4 regions of the Cobetia amphilecti genome follow, and region 1 is predicted to be linked to each of the others. Evidence: predicted binding sites of a transcription regulator. Region 1 holds the regulator's gene; each other region holds the start of a gene.
What was found. Region 1 encodes sigma-54, which starts transcription at its own class of promoters, with help from an activator protein. Its sites were predicted from a motif close to TGGCACNNNNNTTGCTNT; they were not measured.
Positions count from the first base shown of each region.

Region 2: the regulator sigma-54 is predicted to act here: its motif matches at 1,419-1,436, upstream of R1T44_RS14540 (HAD-IIB family hydrolase).
Region 3: the regulator sigma-54 is predicted to act here: its motif matches at 1,412-1,429, upstream of R1T44_RS14530 (sugar phosphorylase).
Region 4: the regulator sigma-54 is predicted to act here: its motif matches at 1,412-1,429, upstream of speB (agmatinase).

Region 1 is NZ_CP136695.1:1,181,560-1,185,304, reverse strand. Features, by position in the region: gene lptB (LPS export ABC transporter ATP-binding protein) at 1-658, shown strand, start outside; gene R1T44_RS05045 (RNA polymerase factor sigma-54) at 892-2,340, shown strand; gene hpf (ribosome hibernation-promoting factor, HPF/YfiA family) at 3,001-3,309, shown strand; gene R1T44_RS05035 (PTS sugar transporter subunit IIA) at 3,319-3,745, shown strand, end outside.
Region 2 is NZ_CP136695.1:3,409,893-3,413,637, forward strand. Features, by position in the region: gene R1T44_RS14535 (glycosyltransferase family protein) at 1-397, opposite strand, end outside; gene R1T44_RS14540 (HAD-IIB family hydrolase) at 439-1,335, opposite strand; gene R1T44_RS14545 (TRAP transporter large permease) at 1,640-2,941, opposite strand; gene R1T44_RS14550 (TRAP transporter small permease subunit) at 2,941-3,597, opposite strand.
Region 3 is NZ_CP136695.1:3,405,441-3,409,185, forward strand. Features, by position in the region: gene nrdR (transcriptional regulator NrdR) at 164-652, opposite strand; gene R1T44_RS14525 (GlsB/YeaQ/YmgE family stress response membrane protein) at 1,051-1,299, shown strand; gene R1T44_RS14530 (sugar phosphorylase) at 1,664-3,550, shown strand; gene R1T44_RS14535 (glycosyltransferase family protein) at 3,638-3,745, opposite strand, start outside.
Region 4 is NZ_CP136695.1:2,622,203-2,625,947, forward strand. Features, by position in the region: gene R1T44_RS11180 (sigma-54 interaction domain-containing protein) at 1-1,117, opposite strand, end outside; gene speB (agmatinase) at 1,558-2,508, shown strand; gene R1T44_RS11190 (YjiH family protein) at 2,837-3,745, shown strand, end outside.

The DNA of each region.
Region 1 (3,745 bases):
GCTGGAGATCCGCCAGGGCGACATCGTCGGCCTGCTGGGTCCCAATGGCGCCGGCAAGACGACCTCGTTCTACATGATCGTCGGACTGGTGCGCGCCGATGCCGGCAACGTCTCCATCGATGACAAGGACCTCTCCGCTGCCGCCATGCATCAGCGCGCACGCGCCGGCATCGGCTATCTGCCGCAGGAGGCGTCGATCTTCCGCAAGCTGTCGGTGGCCGACAACATCATGGCGATCCTGGAGACCCGCAAGGACCTGGATCGCAATGGCCGCAAGGCACGCCTTGAAGAGTTGCTCGAGGAATTCAGCATCACGCACATCCGCGCCAGCGCCGGCATGAGCCTGTCCGGTGGTGAGCGTCGTCGGGTCGAGATCGCCCGGGCGCTTGCCACCGAGCCGGACTTCGTGCTGCTCGATGAGCCCTTCGCCGGCGTCGACCCCATCTCGGTGGGCGAGATCAAGAGCATCGTGCGCCAACTGCGCGATCGTGGCATCGGCGTGCTGATCACCGACCACAACGTGCGCGAGACGCTCGATATCTGTGACACCGCCTATATCGTCGGCGATGGCCAGATCATCGCCCACGGTGATGCGGACTCCATCCTGGCCAACCAGCAGGTGCGCGACGTCTACCTGGGCCACGAGTTCACGCTCTAGGGTCAGCGAATGCGCTGAGCCCACCGGAGGCGAAAGCTTCAAAAGCCGCTGCGTGATTTTATCGCGTAGCGGCTTTTTCATGTCTGACATCAGACGCATGCATGACGTCCATACCACCTTGGTGGAAACATGGCATGCAAGTTGCTTGAATATTCATGACAACCACTTGTCAGTGCCCCGAGTCACGGTATAGCGTAGTAGGCACGTTCCTTTGCCGTGAATTGACTGACTCCATGAAACCCACCCTGCAACTCCGCCTCGGCACCTCGCTGACCATGACGCCGCAGCTCCAGCAAGCGATCCAGCTGCTGCAGCTGTCGACGCTCGACCTGCGTCAGGAGATTCAGCAAGCCCTCGAGTCCAACCCCATGTTGGAGCTCGACGAGGACTACGAGTCGCTGGATGTCATCGAGACACAGGATTCGAGCGAGATCTCCACTGCCGACTCCTCGAGCGAGATTCCCGAGGAATACCCCCTCGACAGTGACTGGTCGGACCTCTACCAGGACCACGCCGGTAGCCTGACCAGCTCCGGCAGTGGCAGCGGGAGTGAAGAAGGGCCGGACTTCGATCGCAATACCAGCGTCGAGAGCCTGCAGGACCACCTGCGCTGGCAGCTGGCGATGACCGACCTCGATGGCCGTGAACGCCAGATGGCAGAGAGCCTGATCGATGCCGTCGACGGTGCCGGCTATCTGAGCCTGTCACTCGACGAACTGGTCGATGGCCTGCGCGGCCAGGGCCTGCCCGGCCTCAAGGCCTCCGAACTCGAGCAGGTATTGCTGCGTCTGCAGCAGTTCGACCCGACCGGCGTCTTCGCCCGTGATCTGCGCGAATGCCTGCTGCTGCAACTGGCACTGCTGCCGGATGATCTGCCGCTGCTGGCGCAGGCGCGCCGCCTGGTACGTCAATTCCTCGAGGCACTGGGCAACGATGACCGCAAGCTGCTCAAGCGCCGCCTGAGCCTCGACGATGACGAGCTGGATCACGTCATCCGCCTGGTGCGCGCGCTCGACCCGCGTCCGGCATCCGCCTGGGGCGAGCCCGCCAGCGATTACGTGATCCCTGACCTGCTGGTACGCCATACCCGCCACGGCTGGCAGGTCGAGCTCAACCCGGAAGCGCTGCCCAAGCTGCGCATCCAGCCGGAATACGCCGCGCTGATCAAGCGTGCCGACAAGTCCGCCGACAATACCTTCCTCAAGGACAACCTGCAGGAAGCCCGCTGGCTGATGAAGAGCCTGTCATCGCGCAATGACACCCTGCTCAAGGTCGGCCGCGAGATCATGGCGCGCCAGATCGACTTCCTCGAGCAAGGCGAGGAAGGCATGAAGCCGCTGATTCTGGCCAACATCGCCGAAGTGGTCGAGATGCATGAGTCGACCATCTCGCGGGTCACGACCCAGAAGTACATCCACACCCCGCGCGGCGTCTTCGAGCTCAAGTTCTTCTTCTCGAGCCAGGTCGGTGGCAGCGGCAGTGGCGACGCCCACTCAAGCACCGCCATTCGTGCCCGCATCCGCAAGCTGATCGCGGAAGAGCCGGCCCGCAAGCCTCTCTCCGACTCACGGCTGGTCGATCTGCTCGCCAGCGATGGCATCGAGGTCGCACGCCGTACCGTGGCCAAGTATCGCGAAGCGATGGGCATCCCCTCCTCCAGCGAGCGCAAGCGTCTGGCCTGACGCGTCACCTGCGGCTGCCATGCCCTGCTTTCACCTCCACAATGGCAGCCGCCGCCAACCTCAAGCGCTGGATTTTCCGCTCATCAGCCTCTGACTTCGCGGGTAGCGGTACGCCTGTCGTGCGCTCTGTCATGCCGTCAACCGCTCATCAATTGCCCGTCATGGGCCATGACGGCGCGCAGGATGACGGTAAAAAACCGCCTTTCCGGCAGCGTCATTCACCGTCAATCGCATGTTTTTAAAGTCACTTTTGCGCGTATTGCACCTGGATGACACCCGGAGAACCTCCCGGAACGCCGCTTGCTCGACGCAATCGAAGCGCCTGAAAGGCGACGTACATGCAGGGATTGGCGACGAAAACCCGCCTTCTTGCGCGTCTTTCACGCACCACCCACCAGACGTGCCCTTGAAGTCCACTCCGATACCCCTCACTGAGTTGAAGACAAGCACTGAGCCACGATGCAGCGCAGCGTTGATCTTTGCGCAAAGCTTGGGCATTGTCGGTACAGACGCTCACGACATCTGACGCCACTGGCAAGGGAGCGAAAACATCGCCAGACGGTGGCCGTCAAGCCTGTTGCAGAGCGTCCGATCAGGGTTTGCTCGTAGTCAAAAAGGGTTACAATTGAATGGCAACCCGCTGGATAAAGGAGCGTGTCCATGCAAGTGAATATCACCGGGCATCATGTGGAACTTACCGATCCTCTCCGCGATTACGTCAACGAGAAGCTCGCTCGCCTCGAACGGCATTACGACAACATCACCAATGTTCAGGTGACACTGTCGATCGAGAAGGAGCGCCAGCAGGCTGCCTGCACCTTGCACGCGGCAGGCGCTGACCTCCACGCCCTGGCAGAAGACCCCAACATGTACGCTGCCATCGACGCGCTCGCCGACAAGCTGGATCGCCAGCTGGTCAAACACAAGGAAAAGTCCCAGGCTCGCTCTCAGGGCACCGGGACCCGTTGACCTTCAGCCATGACACTTGATCAGATCCTTCCCCCCGAGCGCACGCTTTACGGTGTCCCCGGGGGGAGCAAGAAGCGGGTGCTTGAATTCTTCAGCACCTTCATCGCACAGAACATTCCCAGCCTGGATAGCCAGGAAGTCTTCTCGCGCCTGATCGGGCGCGAGAGACTGGGGTCGACCGGCATTGGCCACGGTGTGGCCGTGCCCCATGCACGCAGCCCGCATTGCAAGACGCCAATCGCTGCGTTTCTGAAGCTCGGTGAACCCATCGACTTCGATGCCATCGACGGAGAACCCATCGATCTGCTGTTCGTGCTGCTGGTGCCTGAGGAAGCGGATGAGACCCATCTGACGCTGCTCGGGCAGGTCGCGGAATTGCTCAACTCCCCGACCAATCGCTCGGCCCTGCGCCAGGCAGACAGCCAGCGTGCACTCT
Region 2 (3,745 bases), 1.9 Mb from region 1:
CGGAGCAGTACCAGACATTGCGCCCCTTGCCGGCCTCCATCGGCGCCAGGCCATGCTCGGTCAGCTCCTCATCCAGCGCCCGCAGACGCGGGCCGTCGTTCCACAGGATGCGGTGATGCTGCGGCAGATGTGAGAAGAACTCCTTGGCATGCTCGAACTGGTCACGGTCGGCGCGGTCCAGCCCGATCACGATCTCGCTGAGGTAGGGCACCTGGGCCAGCTCCTCGACGATATGCTTGAGGGCGGGGCCTTCCAGCTCGGAATACAGCGACGGCAGAATCAGGCTCATCGGTCGCTTGCGGGAGAAGCGCATCAGGTCCGCTTCGAGATCTTCCACCGGACGATCGGTCAGGTTATGGAAGTTGGTGATGATGCCATTCTGGTAAAAATCGCTCATGTCAGCTCCTTGTCATGCCGAAGACACGCATCAGGCAGGCGTCAGGCGCCCAGACCTCTGGATGTCCATTCTTCCGGCTGGCCATTGGCCAGCCAGTGACGCAATCCCTCGACCCATCCCTGCGGTCCGGGGAGATTGGCGCGAAAACAGCGGCGTTCATCCGCCAGTTGCGGATAGTCGGCAAGCTCCCGATCACGCTGAGAGGTATCACCGACGCCGGGAATCAGCACAGCGTTGTCGACGGCGGCCAGCAGCGGCAGGTCATTGGCGCCATCGCCGAAGCCCAGCGTCCAGGGACGCACCCGCTCGCAGAGCCGGTAGCGGGCGATCAGATAGCGTGCTGCCACGCCCTTGTCGCTGTCCCCGGTCACATGATGGAAGCGCCCACCACGTGTCAGCTTGAGGCCATGGCCGGCCAGGCGCATGCGAAAGTCCTCGAGACGCTCCGGCGCGTCGCGCCACACCAGCGGTTCACTGGCATCACGCTGTCCCGCCAGGACCGCGTCGCCCTCCCCCAGCCCCGTCAGCTCGCTGATTCTCGCCACCGGCATCGAGGCGAAGCCCTCGAAGGCGAACTCCCCGCTCAGCTCCTCCAGCACCGCGAGAATTCTGTCGCGGGGCATCGCCACCGCGATACGACACAGGCCGTGTGCGTCCGGGGCGCTGGCCTCCTCCAGCGGGTAGGCGCTCAGCCAATCGGCCGGCAGGGCCACCACGCCGCCGTTCTCGGCGATCCACGGCTGGCCCGCCAAGCCCAGCGAGTCCATCAGCGGTGCCAGTTCGGCCGCTGTCTTGGAGGTGTTGGGGACGATCCAGGCACCGCGCGCGCGCAGGCGGGTCAACCAGCTGCGCGCCGGGCCCGGCGAGTAATCGTGGTGATCCAGCAGCGAGCCATCCAGATCGGTCAGCAACAACAGCGGTGCTTGAGTCTCTGACATGTGAACTCTCCTCGTGAAGTGCTGCAGCGTGTCAGGGGTCACCTCGACAGGATCTCGTGGCACCGGACAGGCATTGCAAGAGCATTGCAGGGAATGTGCCAAGATGGTGCAGCTACCATGACCACCTACCCCTTCTCACCGTGGCTGTGTTTGTGCGCCCGCTCATTTGCACCATAAAAGAGCACAAAGCCTGCCTTGCATGATGCCTCGCCACACGACGGCGCAAATCTTTCGTCACCAACGACGACGCCCTCGCATCTGCGAGGGCGTCGAGTCTTGGGCAAGCGGGCAACGTCTGTAGAGCCTAGACCAGCCACAACGACAGTTGCGGCCACAGCAGCAACATCGCCAGCACGCACAGCTGGATGGCGATGAACGGCAGCAGCGAGACGAAGATATCCTTGAGACTGATGCCTTCCGGTGCCACGCCTTTCAGATAGAAGGCGGCAGGCCCGAAGGGTGGCGACAGGAAGGACACCTGCATGTTGACCGCGAACAGCACACCGAACCATACCGGGTCGTAGCCGAGCTGAACGATGATCGGCACGAAGATCGGCAGGGTCAGCATCGCGATGCCGATCCAGTCGAGGAACAGCCCCAGCAGCAGCAGGATCGCCATCATCACCATGATGATCGCCAGCGGCGGGATATCCAGGCCGAGAATCATGCTCGACACGAAGCGGTTGCCGCCCATCAAGTTGTAGACCCCGACCAGCGCCGCCGCGCCGATACCGATCCAGATGATCATGCCGCAGGTGTTCATGGTCTGGGACAGCGCACGCTGCATCAGGGTGATGGAGAACTCGCCGCGCAGCATCACCGCCACCAGCACGCCGAAGCTGCCCATCGCCGCGGCTTCGGTCACCGAGGCCACGCCACCGTAGATGGAGCCCAGCACCAGCCCCGCGATGACCGCCGGCACGCCGATGGCCTTGAGCAGCTCACGCTTGCTCTGGAAGCTGGCGCGGCGCTCCTCCTCGGGCATCACCGGCCCCAGTGAAGGGTTGCGCAGACAGCGGATCAGCACGTAGATGATATAGCTTGCCATCAGCACGATGGCCGGGGTGATCGCCGCGGTGAACAGGTCCGCGATCGACTGGTTGGCGATCAGGCCATAGATGATCAGCACGATGGAGGGCGGCATCATGGTGCCCAGCGAGCCACCGGCACACACCACGCCGATGGCGATGTGCTTGTCATAGCCGAGTCTGAGCATCTGCGGCAGCGCCAGAATCCCCAGCAGCACGATCTCGCCGCCGATGATGCCGGACATCGCGGCGAGGAAGAACGCCACCACGATGGTCTGGATCGCCACGCCGCCGGGCAGTCGCCCTGCCATCACGCGCATGGCATTGAACAGGTCCTTGGCGATCCCCGAGCGATCGAGCAGCGAGGCCATCAGCACGAACATCGGCACCGCCACCAGCGAATACTCGGTGACGAAGCCATAGACACGACTGGTGACCAGCGGCAGCGCCATCGGGCCGAACCAGCCGAAGGTGTAGGCCAGCGCGACCAGGCCGGTGACGAAGGCCAGCGGCAGGCCGGTGACCAGCAGCGCGAAGATGCCACCGACCAGCAGCATCGTAGCCGTTGCGATATCCATCAGCGCGGCTCCTTGTGGTCAGCTGTGGCGTCGGGAGCGGCATCGGAAGTGGCGTCGGATGCGCCACTTCCCTCACTGCCGCCCTCGGGCGGACGGGGCGAGAAGAATGTCTGATAGAGATGCCACAGCGCCTGCAGGGTCATCACCGCCAGCGCGAACAGGATCACGCCCTTGGTCAGTGCCGGAAACGGCGGATTCCATGAGGTGCCGGAACGCTCCAGCTGCCACTCGCCCAGCGGACTGTGCGAGGCACGCCAGAACATCACCCAGCCCGCATAGCTCATCGCCAGACAGAAGACGAACGTCATCACGTCATTGAAGCAGTCCAGCACGTAGCGAAAGCGCGTGCCGACCAGGTCGTAGAGCACGCGCACGCGAATATGACGATTGTTGGCCAGGGCCGCCGGGCCGCCCAGCGCGAAGCTGGTCGCGACCAAAAAGATCACCGTCTCGTGCACCCAGGAGGTCGGCGAATCGAGGCCATAGCGCATCACCACCTCGAACACGCTGATCGCCATCGCCAGCAATACCAGCCACGCCGCGGCGCGCGTGCCCTTGCCCACCAGGCGGTCCAGCGGTGTCCGCGTGCCCAGATTCGGGTCGTGGTCATCCGACGCCTCGGGTAGCCCCGGCGACGCCACATCATGTTCTGCCATATCGAATTCCTTGCTGACTCGCTGCCTCAAGGAGAATCGGCGCGCCCAGTGAGCACGCCGACCTTGATCTCCCGCGTCGTTATCGTTCTGCGATCGGTCGCCAAAAACGTGGCTAGCTGCCTCTTGCCACACGGCGGCTGGCGCCCAT
Region 3 (3,745 bases), 1.9 Mb from region 1:
TGGCGTGAAACGAGAGAAGGTCAGGCATTGCCCAGGCGGCGGCCAATACTTCGATGCCTGAGGCCTGGGCCCAAGATCCAAGGCCGAAGCCACACAGTGTGACGCGACAGAGCCAGCAGACACAGGCCTCGAGGTCATCTGCAAGGATGACCGTGTCGAGACATCAGGGCCGCGCGTCTTCCTCGCCCGGCAGGAAGCTGGGCTCCTGGGCGAGACGGTCGATCTCGGCGCGGAACTCATCAAGATCCTGGAAGCGACGATAGACCGAAGCGAAGCGGATATAGGCGACCTGATCCAGCCGCTTGAGCTGCTGCATGACCTCATCCCCGATGCGCCGCGCCTCGATCTCACGCTCGCCGGTGGCACGCAGACGCTGACGAATGCGCTCTACCGCGGCCTCGATCAGCTCGGAGGATACCGGGCGTTTTTCCAGCGCGCGCAGCATGCCAGCACGCAGCTTGTGCTCATCGAAGCTCTCACGCGAACCGTCACCCTTGACCACGCGCGGCATGACCAGCTCCGCCGTTTCGTAGGTCGTGAAACGCTCACCGCAGGCCGCGCACTGGCGACGCCGCCGCACCTGGTCACCCTCGACCACCAGTCGGGAATCCGTGACCTTGGTTTCATGAGTTCCACAGAAGGGACAGTGCATGTTGGAGAGCCTGCTTGGGTGCGAGGTGGCTGCGGCCCCGCGCGAAGCACAGCGAGGAAGTGGCGCAGCGCAGCCGAATGACAGCGAATGGCGGGTATTGTAACCGTTAAGGCCCCGCCACGGGAGCCTATGTCAGCACCGACCTATCTGAACTAGCCTTGGGGAGCGACCAAGGGGCGACAGGAGTTTCCTGCACTGTCGCCCCGGGGGGCGGACACCGCGGCGAAAGCGTCCATCAACCTGCCCGGCAGGCTTGAAATCCCCGCCCGATAACCGAAAGATGACATCAGGGTGCAGCGCCTCACAAGGACGCTTCCCCGAGCCGTGAAATCCTTTCACGACTGGCGGCGAATGATCTCTGCCGCGAGATTGATCACGATGACGCAAGGAGCTGCGACATGGGAATCATTGCATGGATCATATTCGGTCTTATTGCCGGCATCATCGCCAAGGTGATCGTGCCCGGCAAGGACCCGGGTGGCATCATCGTCACCAGCATCATCGGCATCCTGGGGGCCGTGGTCGGTGGCTGGGTCGGCACCCTGATGGGCTTCGGTGAAGTGACGGGATTCAATCTGGCCAGCTTTGTCATCGCCGTGCTCGGCGCCGTCATTCTGCTGATTCTGTATCGCGTGCTGCGCAAGTAAAGCATGTCATGAAGCGCAGTGGCGTCAGCTGGCCGCAGGCCACATGACGCCAGACAGGACGGCCAGCCGGCACATGCAGGCTGGCCGTCTTGCCTTGCAGGCTTGACGAATCTGGCCCAAGGCGTGCATGACTCATGAGTAAAGGCACCAGGCCGTCACCCACGGGCGCCGCTGAGCCGATGCGCCATTCAGGCATTTCACCAAGCGACGGCCAGCCGACTTCATCTGATATGTGATTTCCAGTCTTGCCACCGGCCCCGCAGGATTGCGCCGGCGGGCTTCTCGAAGATCACCCGCGACACGCTCTGCCCATTGCGGCTCACGAGGCAGAGTCTGACCGCTTTTGCTGCCACGAGGATTGCCCATGTCCGATACGTCATCTCCCGATCACTCGACATCCACTGCCTCCGACCCTGCGCCGAGCGAGGGCAGCGCCAGAGTCTCTCTCGCCAGACGCCTCTCGCAGGCTGACTTCCAGGCGCACGCCACACGCCTGCTCGCCGAGATCTACCCACAGCGTCATGAAGAAGTCCTCAGACGCCTGGAGACGGTGCTGGATTTCCATCGCACGCGCCTCAACCCCCGCGTACCGGAAGGCGAGCCGCTCTGGAGCGAGCGCGACCAGTGGCTGATCACCTACGGCGACAGCCTGCAGCAGGAAGGCGAGGCGCCACTGGCGACCCTGCACGACTTCCTCGCCAGCCGACTGGACGACAGCCTGTCCGGTGTCCACGTACTGCCCTTCTTCCCATGGAGCAGCGATGACGGCTTCAGCGTCATCCACTATCGCGAGGTCAATCCGGTCCTCGGCGACTGGCAGGACATCCGGCGCCTGAGCGAGCAGCGCGACCTGATGGCAGACCTGGTCATCAATCACTGCTCGCGCGAGTCACTGTGGTTCGCCGATTATCTGGCCGGCGTGCAGCCCGGCCGCGACTACTTCATCGAGATGGACCCCGACACCGATGTCTCCGAGGTCGTGCGCCCGCGCCCGTCTGCCCTGCTCACGCCGGTGCATACCCGCCGTGGCCTGCGCCATCTTTGGGCAACCTTCTCCGATGACCAGATCGACCTGAACTTCGCCAATCCCGATGTGCTGCTCGAATTCATCGGCATCCTGCTTTATTACCTCGAGCAGGGCGCGGGCATCATCCGCCTCGATGCAGTGGCCTTCCTGTGGAAACGCCAGGGCACCTCCTGCATCCACCTGCCGGAGACACACGCCGTGGTGCGCCTGCTGCGCGCCATCGTCGACCATCTAGCGCCGGGCAGCCTGTTGATCACCGAGACCAACGTGCCCCACGCCGAGAACATGTCCTACTTCGGGCTCGATCGCCTGTCACAGCACGACCTCACCGCCATCGAGGGCAGCGCCCAGGCCGATGAAGCGCACCTGATCTATCAGTTCACGCTGCCGCCGCTGACGCTGCACACCCTGACCTCCGGCGATGCCAGCGCCCTGACCCAGTGGGCCACCAGCCTGCCGTCCCTGCCTTCCGGCTGCAGCTACTTCAACTTCACCGCCAGTCACGACGGTATCGGCGTTCGCGCCCTTGAGGGCCTGCTGCCCGACCACGAGCGCGACACTCTGGTGCGGCTGGTGCATGACTTCGGTGGCTACGTCAGCATGCGCGCCAACCCCGGGCGCGCCGACACCCCCTATGAGCTCAACATCAGCTACTTCGATGCGCTCAAGGGCACGCGGCGCGGCCAGGACCCGTGGCAGATCGAGCGCTTCATCGCCAGTCAGACCCTGATGCTGAGCCTGCAGGGCATCCCGGGGCTGTACATCCACTCGCTGACCGCGACCCCCAACCACCAGGAAGGCGTCGAGCGCGATGGCCATCTGCGCGCCATCAACCGCCGCAAATGGCAGCGCGATGAACTGGAAGCGCTGCTGGCAAGCCCCAACACCGCGACCCATGAGGTCTTCCACGCCCTCAAGCGCCGCATGGCACTGCGCCGCAACGAACCCTGCTTCCACCCGGATGCCGACCAGAATGTCTTCGATGTCGGCCCGGATTTCTTCGTCTTCGAGCGCGTCACCCATGAAGGGCGTCGCCTGCTGTTCGCCCTCAATGTCACCGATCAGCCGCGCGTGCTGCCGCTGCCGGCAAGCTGGCAAGGCGTCGCGCTGACCGACCACCTGTGCCACGACAAGGCCTACGATCCCACCATGGCCCGCCGTCCCTATCAGGCGGCCTGGCTGATGGAGCAAACCGTGCGCCCGCCGGCCATCGAGGTCGTCTGACGCCCGCGCTTTCCCTTCCTCCAACGACAACGGGGCTGCCAGTGGCAGCCCCGTTGTCGTTGGTCTTGCTGTTTCCCGCCGCGAGCCTTACTGGTTGTCCAGCTCCACCGCTTCGTGCATGCGCTCGAGCAGGTCCGGCACGGCTGACTGCACCCGGTTCCAGCTCGGAATGAAGGGCTTGTCGCGTGGATTGTC
Region 4 (3,745 bases), 1.4 Mb from region 1:
CGCGGCGTTCACGCAGCGGCGGCAGGCTGACGGGGAGCACATTGATGCGGTAGTAGAGGTCGAGGCGGAACTGGCCCTGCTCCACACGGGCGGCGAGGTCTTGATTGGTGGCGACGACCAGTCGGAAGTCCGCACGGCGGGTGGTGGTGTCGCCCAGGCGGGTGATCATCCCGTCCTGAATCACCTTGAGCAGCTTGGTCTGGGTGGCCAGCGGCAGCTCACCGATCTCATCGAGGAACAGGGTGCCGCCTTCGGCCTGCTCCATCAGGCCTGCCTTGCCACGGTTGCCCGCGCCGGTGAAGGCACCGGCCTGATAGCCGAACATCTCGGACTCGAACAGGCTCTCGGGGATGGCGCCGCAGTTCACCTCGATGAAGGGGCCGTCGGCGCGTTGGCTCCAGCGATGCAGTTGATGGGCGAAGGCCGTCTTGCCGACCCCGGATTCGCCCAGCATCAATACCGTGGCGTTGGTGGGCGCGACCCGCTTGAGCAGCAGTGCTATCTCGCGCATCACCGGGCTTCTGACCTGCAGCTCACCCAGCTCCAGCGCGGCGTCTTCGCACTCGGCCTGCTCGCGCGCTGATTGTTCACGTTGCCGCTGTTCAGCTTGGCTCTGTGCATATTGCTCCGTGTCGTGGACTGCTTGCGCTGCCCCCGCCGTTGCCCGATCGCCCTCTGCCTGACTGACGCCACTCAGCTCACCGCCGCGCGAGTTGCGGCGCAGGTGATCACTGAAACGCTGCTGGAGCACCGCGTATTCCTGCTGCAACAGCTGGATATCGGTGAGATCCATCGAGCGGCTGACCACGCACTCGAGCTTGCCCGCGACGAACACCGGATGCGCCTGCGCCACCACCCGACGGCCGGTGGCGGTGAGCTGCATCATCTGCAGGGTGCGCCCCGTGCGCAGCACCTCCAGGCTGATAGAGGGCTTGAGCACGCCGCTAGCTTCCAGCTCATGCACGTTGGCAGCACACAACTCCTCGCGGGTCATGCCATAGACCGCCGCGGCGCCGGGGCTGACATCTGTCACCTGACCATCCGCATTGACCACGAAGTAGTGATCATGAGCGGTGTCGATGATGGTCTTGAGAATCTGACGGTCGAGCTCTGACATGGCGGGCACCTCATGGTCGAGCCTGTGAATCGGGCGGGGCTTTCCAGCAGTTCTTTGCAGCAGTTCTTTCCAACGCTTCTTTCTATCGCTTCTTTCTATCGCTTCTTCCTGCCGTTTCTTTCCAGCAGGTCTTTCTCGCACTGCGCTGAAGACACTCTCGATGATGCCCGAATGTGATCCACAAATGAATCAGTGATCCATTTTTGAATCATTTATGGCGCACGAGTGATCCATAAATGAATCACTCAGCCACCGCCCTCAAATAAAACTCAATAAAATCAATAGATTAATAATTGGCATGGTTACTGCAATGCTAGGGTATGCGCCAAGGAAGATCGCCGGCTTTCATGACACTGTCCGGCCTGCCGATCAGGCGAACAATCACAATACCCCGCTCGCCGTCACGCTAGCGCGAGCGACTCAAGACCCTGGAGAGACAGATGAGCGAGTTCAATCAGCCGCTGGGCGGCAACGACATGCCACGTTTCGGCGGCCCGGCCACCATGATGCGTCTGCCGGCTCAGGAAACCGCGGAAGGCCTGGACGCCGCCTTCATCGGCATTCCGCTGGACATCGGTACCTCCAACCGTCCGGGCGCACGTCTCGGCCCGCGCCAGATCCGTGATGAATCGCGCATGCTGCGCCCCTACAACATGGCCACCCGCGCCGCGCCCTTCGACAGCCTGCAGGTGGCAGACATCGGCGATGTGCCGATCAACACCTTCCACCTGCCCAAGAGCATGGACATCATCGAGCAGTTCTACGATGAGGTGCTGAGCCACGACTGCGTGCCGCTGACGCTGGGCGGCGATCACACCGTCACCCTGCCGGTGCTGCGTGCCATCGCCAAGAAGCACGGCCCGGTCGGCCTGATCCACATCGATGCCCATGCCGACGTCAACGACCACATGTTCGGCGAGCCCATCGCCCACGGCACACCGATTCGACGCGCCCAGGAAGAAGGCCTGCTCGACAGCAATCGCGTGGTGCAGATCGGCCTGCGTGGCACCGGCTACTCCGCCGATGACTTCGACTGGTGCCGCCAGCAGGGCTTCCGTGTCGAGACCGCCGAGATGTGCTGGTTCAAGTCACTCGCCCCGCTGATGGCCGAAGTGCGCGACATGATGGGCGACCGCCCGGTTTACATCACCTTCGACATCGATGGCCTGGACCCCTCCGTCGCCCCCGGCACCGGCACCGTGGAAGCCGGCGGCCTGACCATGCCGCAGGGCATGGAAATCGTGCGCGGCGCGCGCGGCCTCAACATCGTCGGCGGTGACCTGATGGAAGTCTCCCCGCCCTACGACACCAGCGGCAACACCGCGCTGATGGGCGCGACCCTGCTCTACGAGATGCTCTGTGTACTGCCGGGCGTGCAACAGCGCGACTGATCCACGAACGACCCACGAATGACCCGCTGTCCTGCTGCACCCGCGCCGGGGGCCCGTCCCACCCTCGGCGCACACAGAATCACCCGAGACGATACGGCATGATGCATCACACAATGCTCGGCTAGAGCCTGACCATTACAACAAGATCTAGGTGACCCGAATGACAACCAGCATCGACTCCGCGGCGGACCATACGCCGCCCCGCGCTATATCCGGTTCTAACTCAAGTTCTGTATCAAGTGCTGAACAGCCTGAGACCGCCAAGCCACAGAAAGCGCAGAAAGACCTCATCGCCACCCGCCCCGTGCCGCTGACGGCCAGGGGACTGATGAAATTCCTGGTGCCGTCACTGCTCGGCGTCAGCTTCTTCCTGGTGCCGTTCAGTGTCGGCGACACCATCAACATCGGCATGGGCCTGATGGCCGATTGGCTCAAGGCCACGCTCGGCAGCGCCTTGCCCGCCATCGCAGTCGCGGTGCTGTGTCTGTCGGTGATCCTCACCGGCTTCGTCAAGCTCGCCAAGCCCGCCTGGGCACGCCAGGGCGCGGCGCACGAGCTGTTCGATGTCTCGCCGGTATGGTTCGCCATGCGCGCCCTCGGCGCCATCTTCGCGTTGATGACCTACTTCCAGTGGGGGCCGACCCAGGTCACCGCAGCCTTCACCGGCGGCGTGATGCTCAATGATCTCGCGCCGGTACTGCTGACCTTCTTCTTCTTCGCGGCCATTCTGCTGCCGCTGCTGGTCGACTTCGGCTTCATGGAATTCATCGGCAGCCTGGTGCGTCGTCCGTTCCGCGCCATCTTCAATCTGCCCGGGCGCAGTGCCATCGACGCCACCGCCTCGTGGATGGGTTCCGGCACCGTCGGCGTGCTGATCACCACCCAGCAGTACGAGCAGGGCTTCTACAGCAAGCGCGAAGCGGCAGTGATCGCCACCAACTTCTCGGTGGTCTCGATCGCCTTCGCGTTGCTGGTCACCAGCTTCATGAACATCAACCACCTGTTCGTGCCTTTCTACCTGACCGTCGTCATCGCGGGCCTTATCGCCGCCGTCATCGTGCCGCGTCTGCCGCCGCTGTCACGCAAGCGTGATGATTATCATGAGCCGGTCGGCTGCCAGATCAGTGAAGAGAACCAGAGCGACTGTGGCGTACTGCGCTACTCACTGGGCATGGCGGTCGCGCGCGCCGAGCATGCGCCGGGCCCGCTCAAGCTGGTGAAATCGGCCGGCTTCAAC